Regions from separate parts of the Janthinobacterium sp. BJB301 genome, predicted to be linked through region 1. Evidence: riboswitches for the same ligand, from Rfam matches in the RefSeq annotation. Region 1 holds a riboswitch; the other holds the start of a gene.
What was found. A riboswitch is a leader RNA that binds a small molecule or an ion and turns the genes downstream of it on or off. The one in region 1 is predicted to bind thiamine pyrophosphate.
Positions count from the first base shown of each region.

Region 2: another riboswitch for thiamine pyrophosphate. It lies ahead of CSQ91_RS11960 (TonB-dependent siderophore receptor); the one in region 1 lies ahead of thiC (phosphomethylpyrimidine synthase ThiC).

Region 1 is NZ_PDZJ01000006.1:152,834-157,175, reverse strand. It holds gene CSQ91_RS26230 (PAS domain-containing hybrid sensor histidine kinase/response regulator) at 1-105, shown strand, start outside; gene CSQ91_RS26225 (response regulator) at 134-940, shown strand; gene CSQ91_RS26220 (hypothetical protein) at 980-1,234, shown strand; TPP riboswitch at 1,343-1,458, shown strand; gene thiC (phosphomethylpyrimidine synthase ThiC) at 1,538-3,451, shown strand; gene thiS (sulfur carrier protein ThiS) at 3,472-3,675, shown strand; gene CSQ91_RS26205 (thiazole synthase) at 3,701-4,342, shown strand, end outside.
Region 2 is NZ_PDZJ01000001.1:2,700,267-2,704,608, reverse strand. It holds gene CSQ91_RS11960 (TonB-dependent siderophore receptor) at 1-1,955, opposite strand, end outside; TPP riboswitch at 2,041-2,138, opposite strand; gene CSQ91_RS11955 (iron-containing alcohol dehydrogenase) at 2,216-3,373, opposite strand; gene CSQ91_RS11950 (ferritin family protein) at 3,516-3,821, shown strand; gene CSQ91_RS11945 (Imm26 family immunity protein) at 3,947-4,342, shown strand, end outside.

The sequences.
Region 1 (4,342 bases):
TTGACCAAGCCGATCAAGGTCGTCGAGTTCATGGATGCGCTCGACGTGGCCCTGCACCATGCGGCCGCGCACGGCCTGGCCGACGACACTCACGCAGTACGCTAATTCAGCACTTAATTTTAGGAATACCGCCATGCTTCAAGCCACCGAGATCCTGAACGCCAGCATCCTCATCGTTGATGACCAGGAGGCCAACGTCATGCTGCTGGAACAGGTGCTGCGCAATGCCGGCTATACGCGCATCACCTCCACCATGGATCCGCAAGCCGTGCATGCGCTGCACCAGCAGCACCGTTACGACCTGATCCTGCTCGACTTGCAGATGCCGGAAATGGATGGCTTCGAGGTGATGGAAGGCTTGCGCGACATCGAAGCGGGCAGCTATCTGCCCGTGCTGGTGATCACGGCCCAGCCCGGCCACAAGCTGCGCGCGCTGCAAGCGGGCGCCAAGGATTTCGTCAGCAAGCCCTTCGACCTGGTGGAAGTGAAAACGCGCATCCACAACATGCTGGAAGTGCGCTTGCTGTACCAGAAGCTGGCCGAATACAACAAGTCGCTGGAACAGATGGTGGAAGCGCGCACGGCGGAGCTGCGCGAAAGCGAAGCGCGCTTCCAGCGCTTCACGGAACTGTCGTCCGACTGGTACTGGGAACAGGATGCGCAAGGCAATCTGACGCGCTTTTCCGGCCCCGTGGCCGAAATGCTGGGCATTGGCAGCGAGGAAGAGCCACAGCGCTGGAACGCCACCGAACGCGCGCTGCTCGACGCAAAAATTGCCGCACGCGAACCGTTCCTTGATTTCATCTACAGCCGCGCCAACCTCGACGGCAGCACGCAGTACCTGCAAGTGAGCGGCGAACCGATGTTCGACAATGGCAGCCGCTTCATCGGCTACCGCGGCATCGGCCTCGATGTCACGGAGCGCTTGCGCATCGCCTGATTTATACTTGGTGCCATCCACATCCACAAGGAAAGCATCATGGCTGACAAATCTCCCTCCTATTGGTTCCCCGCCAAGACCTATGGCTGGGGCTGGGGCTTGCCCATCACCTGGCAAGGCTGGCTGGTGTTCCTGGCCGCGCTGGCGCTGTTCGCCTGCGGCGCCTTCCTGTTTCCGCCGCAAACCATGCTGGTCGGCTACATCGTCTATGAAGTGGCCATCGTTGCCGTGCTCATTTTCATCTGCCAGCTGAAGGGCGAACCGACCAGCTGGCGCTGGGGCAAGAAGAAATAAGCGCGATGGCGTCTGTTGCAATGCAGCAGATGCGCAAAGACGACACCTGCAAGAAATCATCTGGCCACGCGGCGTGAACCGCGTATAATTGGCTCGCTGCCGCAAGGCGGCAAACGCTAGGGGTCCTGCCTTTCGCTGTGGAAACACGGTGCAAGCGCGGGTGAGAAATACCCTCCGAACCTGATCTGGATAATGCCAGCGAAGGGAAGCTTTAGGATGAACGCACCCCGCTTTTCCGCGTGCGCGCAGCCGAACCTCCTTAGCTGGCTCCAGGCTTAAAAATAGTCTAGCCAAGGAGCCAAAATGAACGCCAACCCGAAATTCCTCTCCGCCACCGCCACGGTCGACGAAGCCGCCATCGCGCCGCTGCCCAATTCGCGCAAGATTTACGTGCAAGGCAGCCGCCCCGACATCCGCGTGCCGATGCGCGAGATCAGCCAGTCCGATACGGAAGCGTCATTCGGCGGCGAAAAGAATCCGCCGATCTACGTCTACGACACCTCCGGCCCCTACACGGACCCGGACGTGCAGATCGACATCCGCTCGGGCCTGGATACGCCGCGCCTGCCATGGATCATGGAGCGCGCCGACACGGAAGAATTGCCCGGTCCGACCTCCGATTACGGCATCGCCCGCCTGGCGGACCCGAAACTGGCCGAGCTGCGTTTCAACTTGCACCGCAAGCCGCGCCGCGCCATTGCCGGCAAGAACGTGACGCAAATGCATTACGCGCGCCAAGGCATCATCACGCCGGAAATGGAATTCGTTGCCATCCGCGAAAACATGCGCCGGCAGGAATATTTGCGCGAGCTGAAAGCTTCCGGCCCCATGGGCGAACGCCTGGCCGACCTGATGGGCCGCCAGCATCCTGGCCAGTCGTTCGGCGCCAGCATCCCGGCGGAAATCACGCCGGAATTCGTGCGCGAGGAAATCGCCCGCGGCCGCGCCATCATTCCGGCCAACATCAACCACCCGGAAGTCGAACCGATGATTATCGGCCGCAATTTCCTCGTGAAGATCAATGCGAATATCGGCAATTCCGCCGTGACGTCTTCCATCGGCGAGGAAGTGGAAAAGATGACCTGGGCCATCCGCTGGGGTGGCGACAATGTGATGGACCTGTCCACAGGTAAACATATCCACGAGACGCGCGAATGGATCGTGCGCAACAGCCCCGTCCCCATCGGTACCGTGCCCATCTACCAGGCGCTGGAAAAGGTCAATGGCAAGGCCGAAGATCTGACGTGGGAAATTTTCCGCGACACCCTGATCGAGCAGGCCGAGCAGGGCGTCGACTACTTCACCATCCATGCGGGCGTGCTGCTGCGCTATGTGCCGATGACGGCCAAGCGCTTGACGGGCATCGTCTCGCGCGGCGGCTCCATCATGGCGAAATGGTGTCTGGCGCACCATCAGGAATCATTCCTGTACACGCATTTCGAAGAGATCTGCGAAATCATGAAGGCGTATGACGTGTCGTTCTCGCTGGGCGACGGCTTGCGTCCCGGTTCCATCTACGACGCCAACGACGAGGCGCAGCTGGGCGAACTGAAAACCCTGGGCGAACTGACGCAGGTTGCGTGGAAGCACGACGTGCAAGTGATGATCGAAGGTCCGGGCCACGTACCGATGCAGCTCATCAAGGAAAACATGGACTTGCAGCTGGAGCAGTGCGGCGAAGCGCCGTTCTACACCCTGGGGCCGTTGACGACGGATATCGCGCCCGGCTATGACCACATCACCTCGGGCATCGGCGCGGCCATGATCGGCTGGTATGGCACGGCCATGCTGTGCTATGTGACGCCGAAGGAACACCTGGGCCTGCCCAACAAGGCGGACGTCAAGGATGGCATCATCACGTACAAGATCGCGGCGCATGCGGCCGACCTGGCCAAGGGCCATCCGGGCGCGCAAATCCGCGACAACGCGCTGTCGAAAGCCCGCTTCGAATTCCGCTGGGACGACCAGTTCAACATCGGCCTGGACCCGGACAAGGCGCGCGAATTCCACGATGAAACCCTGCCCAAGGATTCGGCCAAGGTGGCGCATTTCTGCTCCATGTGCGGCCCCCATTTCTGCTCGATGAAGATCACGCAGGAGGTGCGCGAATACGCGGCCGGCATGGGTATCGCGGAAGACAAGGCGCTCAAGCAGGGCATGGAAATCAAGGCCATCGAATTCATCAAGAACGGCGCCGAGCTGTACCGCAAGGTCTGAAGGAGAGCGTGATGCCTGCATTGATATCCATCACGCTCAACGGCGCACCGCACCAGGTGCCGCCGGGGCAAACCCTCGATCAATTGATCGCCGCCCTGTCGCTGGAAAACCAGGCGCTGGCGCTGGCCGTCAACCGCAACGTCGTGCCGCGCAAGGCGTGGCCAGGGCAGGTCTTGCAGACGCAAGATCAAGTGGAAATAGTACGCGCCATCGGCGGCGGTTAAGTTGAGAATAGAGAAGGAAGAACACATGAACACCGCAACAAACAACGACCTGCTGACCATTGCGGGAAAACAGTACCCATCGCGCCTGCTGGTGGGCAGCGGCAAGTACAAGGATTTGCCGCAGACGCGCGAAGCGACGGATGCGGCGGAAGCGCAGATCATCACGGTGGCGATCCGCAGGGTCAACATTGGCCAGGACCCGAACGCGCCCAGCCTGCTCGATTTCGTGCCACCGGACCAGTACACGATTTTGCCGAACACGGCCGGCTGCTACAACGCAAAAGATGCCGTCTACACCCTGCAACTGGCGCGCGAGCTCCTGGGCGGGCGCAATCTGGTGAAGCTGGAAGTGCTGGGCGACGAAAAAACCTTGTTTCCGCACATGCCGGAAACCCTGGTCGCGGCAGAAGCGCTGGTCAAGGATGGCTTCGACGTGATGGTCTACTGCAGCGACGACCCCATCCAGGCGAAGATTCTGGAGGACATCGGCTGCGTGGCCGTCATGCCGCTGGCGTCGCTGATCGGCTCGGGCATGGGCATCCTGAATCCGTGGAACTTGTCGCTGATCATCGATCAGGCGAAAGTACCCGTGCTGGTGGACGCAGGCGTGGGCACGGCGTCGGATGCGGCCATTGCCATGGAACTTGGCTGCGATGGCGTGCTGATG
Region 2 (4,342 bases), on a different contig from region 1:
TTTTTGCCCGCATATTCCCAGCTGCCATTCACGCTCAAGCCCGCCACTTGCGGCACGGCGTAGTCGGCGTGCACGGCCGCCTTGAAGGCCGGCACGTTGGGCACGCGCTTGCCATCGTAGTCCGCACTGCCCGTGCCTGATTGCTGGCTGTTCAGGGCCGTGATGGACGCGCCCAGGTTCAGGTTGGCCGATGCCTTGCCTTGGGCAGACAATTCCAGGCCACGGTGCTGGGCCTGGCCCGCGCGCACGAAGTTGTAGGTGCTCATGCTGCTGTCGAGGTACTGGTTGAATTCCAGGCCCTTGCGGATCTGGAACAGGGTGGCGGCCACCATGAAGTCCTGCGTCAGGTCCGCCTTCACGCCCAATTCGACCTGCTTCGAGCGGCTCGGCGTCAGTTCCACATTGGCGTTTTCCGCGTAGCGGTCGGCCGTGCCGCCGTGCTCCATGCCCTGCGAATACGATGCATACACGGCGATATTGTCTTGCGGGTTGTACACCAGCGCCACGTTCGGCAACAGGAAGTCGTGCTTGGCGCGGATTTCCGTGTCGGCCTTCAGCACATACTGGTAGCCATCCACATTGATGTGGCGCAGGCCGCCATGCAGCTTCCAGTTGGGCGCCAGGCTGACGATGTCCTGCACGAAGACGGATTTTTCCTTGTCGTTGCGTACCAGGCGCACGGGGCCCGTGACGCCGTCGGATGGCGCGACGATGACGGGGCGATAAATGTTGCTGATGCCCACTTCGTCGTACACGTACTTGCCGGCCCGGTCCTTGCGGTTGAAGTACGACACGCCGGCAGTGAATTCGTGGCGCAGGCTGCCGGTGGCGAACTTGCCCTGGATCATGGCTTGCGCGCTCAGCGGCTTTTTCGTTTCGCCCAGGCTGCGGAAGTCCCATACGGAGAAATCGCCATTGCTGCAGAAGACGGGCGCCCAGCTTTCCGGGCTGCAGCCATACGGATACGCCGTGTAGTCGTCGCGCTTGAACGAGTGCTGGTTGGCGGACAGGGTGGCGTGCCAGTCATCATTGAAGGCGTACTGGAAGCGCAGGCCGAGGTTGCTGGTGACGGTTTCCACCGGATGCGTCCACGGCTGCTTGTTGAGCATGGTGTCGGCGCTGACGTTGGCCGGCAGGCTGCCGTTGCTCAGCAGCTGGAAGCCGGGCGCCGTGACCTGCGCCTTGTCCTGGTAGTCGGCGTCGAGCTGCAGCAGCGCTTGCGGGGAAATCTGCCAGTCGAAGGCGCCGGAAATGAACCGACGGTTGCCGTCCGCGCCCTTGATGTAGGAACGCAGGCGCTCGGCTGCCACGTTGACGCGGTAACCGAAGCGCGTGTCTTCCAGGCGTCCGCCCAGGTCGACGGCGCCATACACGGTGCCCCGTTCGCGCGCTTCCACGGTGACGCTGCGCAGCGGTGCGGCGGTGGGGCGCTTGACGATGAAGTCGATCACGCCGCCAGGCGCGGCCACGCCTGCCTGCAAGCCGGCCAGGCCTTTTAATACTTCGATGCGTTCCTTGTTTTCCAGCGGAATTTGCGTGTCGCCAGGAATGGCCACGCCATCCTTGCGGTAGCTGGAGTTCGTGTCGAGCTTGAAGCCGCGGATGGTGAACTGTTCTGCGTAGCCGACGGCGTTGTACGATTCGTTGATGCTGGCGTCGAGCTTGACGGCATCGCTGAGATTGCGGATCTGCAAGTCCTGCATGTCTTTTTGCGAAATGACGGTGACGGACGCCGGTGTCTGCAGCAGCGGCGCGTCGGTAAAGCCGCCCACGGAGGCGCGCTTGGCGGCCGGCGCCTTGCTGGCCGTGACGACGACTTCGGCCATGTTTTGGGCCTGCGGATCGGTGGCTTCGGCGGTGTCGTTCGCAGCAAAGGCAGGCGCGGCAAACGCGTGCAGGATGGCCAGGGTCAGTACAGGACGGGAAAAATGCGCAGATAAATTCGGTGTGGACATAGATTGCTCGTGGTTCAAGCCGTCTCTGTAAAGAGCACGGCAGGCTGCTTGTTCGGCTGGCGCCAACGCAGGAGCTATCAAAGGAGGGAGGTACTTTGCGCTTTCCTTCGCTGGCATTATCCAGATCAGGTACGAAGGGTATCTCTCACCCGGATAACGACTCCAGGACCCCTAGCGGTTGACAGCTTAGCATGAACCACGGCCAGCTGTCCCCCTGGCTGACCGTTTTACAACAGTGTGGCTGGAATTTGCAAACTGCGCTACAGACTCAGTTCCAGCACCTTGCGGCTGACGGCGGGCGTCACTTCGCGCTGCTCGCCCAGCGCCGTCATGCCGTGCGCTTCCAGGGCGGACACGACGGCATCCACGCTGGCGTGGTTCAGGCCGTAGTCGGCCAGGCGCGTCTTGACGCCCATGTGGCGGAAGAAGAATTCCGTGCGCGCGATGGCGGCCTCGATGCGGCCATCCTCGTCGCCGCCGTCGAGTCCCCACACGCGGGCCGCGTATTGCAGCAGCTTGGCGCGCTTGGCCTGCTTGCGCACGCGCAGCATGCTGGGCAGGATGATGGCCAGGGTTTGCGCATGGTCGAGCTCGTACAATGCCGTCAATTCGTGGCCGATGGCGTGCGTGGACCAGTCCTGCGGCACGCCCACGCCGATCAGGCCGTTCAAGGCCAGGGTGGCGCTCCACATCACGTTGGCGCGCACGTCGTAGTCGTCCGGGTGCGACAGGGCTTTCGGGCCTTCCTCGATCAAGGTCAATAAAATGCCTTCGGCGAAGCGGTCTTGCACGGACGCGTTCACAGGGTAGGTCAAATACTGTTCCATGACATGCGCAAACGCATCGACGACGCCATTGCCCACCTGGCGTAGCGGCAAGGTGAACGTTTTCGACGGGTCCAGCACGGAGAATTTCGGATACACCTTGCGGCTCATGAACGAGCGCTTTTCCTGCGTGGCCTTGCGCGTGATCACGGCCGAGCCATTCATTTCGGAACCCGTGGCCGGTAACGTCAATACCGTGCCGAAGGGCAGGGCGGCCTCGACGATCTTGCCGCCTTTCGCCAGGATGTCCCACGCCTCGCCTTCATGCAGGGCGGCCGCGGCGATGAATTTGGTGCCATCGACCACGGAACCGCCGCCGACGGCCAGCAGGAAATCGATGCGCTCGCTTTTCACCATGGCCACGGCCTGCATCAGGGTTTCATAGCTGGGATTGGGTTCGATGCCGGCAAATTCCAGCAAGGTATGGCCGGCCAGCGCCGCCTTGACTTCATCGTAGACGCCGTTCTGCTTGATGCTGCCGCCGCCATACGTCATGAGCACTCTGGCATGCGGCGGGATCAGCGCCGTGATGGCGGCGATCTGGCCCTGGCCGAAGAGGATTTGCGTCGGATTGTAAAAGTCGAAATTGAACATGGGGCTCCTGCCGCTGGGGTTTAGGCTGTTGCTGAGCCATGATTATGGCCGAACGGGTGGAAACGTGTCGTGGACGCTTGAGCTTTTCGCCCGCGCGGTGGAGAATGCAGCCGATGTCACCACCACGCGAAAAGGAATGCGCATGACCAACGTCCCACTGGAAGAATCCGGCTTGCCGGCCACCGCGCTCGACATGCACCGCGCCATCGGCGCCACCATCGCCGCGCTGCAGGCACTGGACTTGAACAGCCAGCGTTTCGAGGCGTGCACGGACCCGGAACTGCGCCGCGTGCTCGCGCATGCGGGCGACACCAGCCGCAAGGAAGCGGCCATGCTGCTCGAATGGATGCGCCGCCGCGATGCGCGCCTGGACGCGGCCATGAAGGAAGCGCTGTTCAAGGCGGGACCGATTGTTGCCCAGTATCACTATGACGAGAAAATATTGTAACTATTGGTTTGTTACTGTGGCGTACCATGCGCCACTTTTGCATCGTTTCGCGTAGACTGTGCCCCTAATTAAATTTAACGTCGGATAGCAGCGGCTGTCCGGTGTATTCCAGGGGGCTTCAAGAAATGAGATCATTACCATACCGAGAAGGCAGCTGGTTTGCCGTGCCCTTGCCGGGCGGCGGCTATGCCGTCGGCGTGGTGGCGCGCAGGGCGCCTGCCGGGCGCATCATGCTGGCGTATATGTTCGGGCCGAAGCGCGACAGCTTGCCGACGCTCGATGAGCTGGAAGGCTTGCGGCCGGAACAGGCCGTACGCCGCCTGCGCACGGGCGACATGGCCCTGCTCAACGAGCGCTGGCCCCTGCTGGGTGACAGCCTCCACTGGGAGCGCGACGCCTGGCCCATGCCGGCCTTTATCCGCCGCAATGAATCCTTGCAGCGCGCCTGGCGCGCCAGCTATGCGGACGCGGACCCTGCCAAGCTGAACCGCGAGGAATCGATCCCCTTCGATACGCCGGGC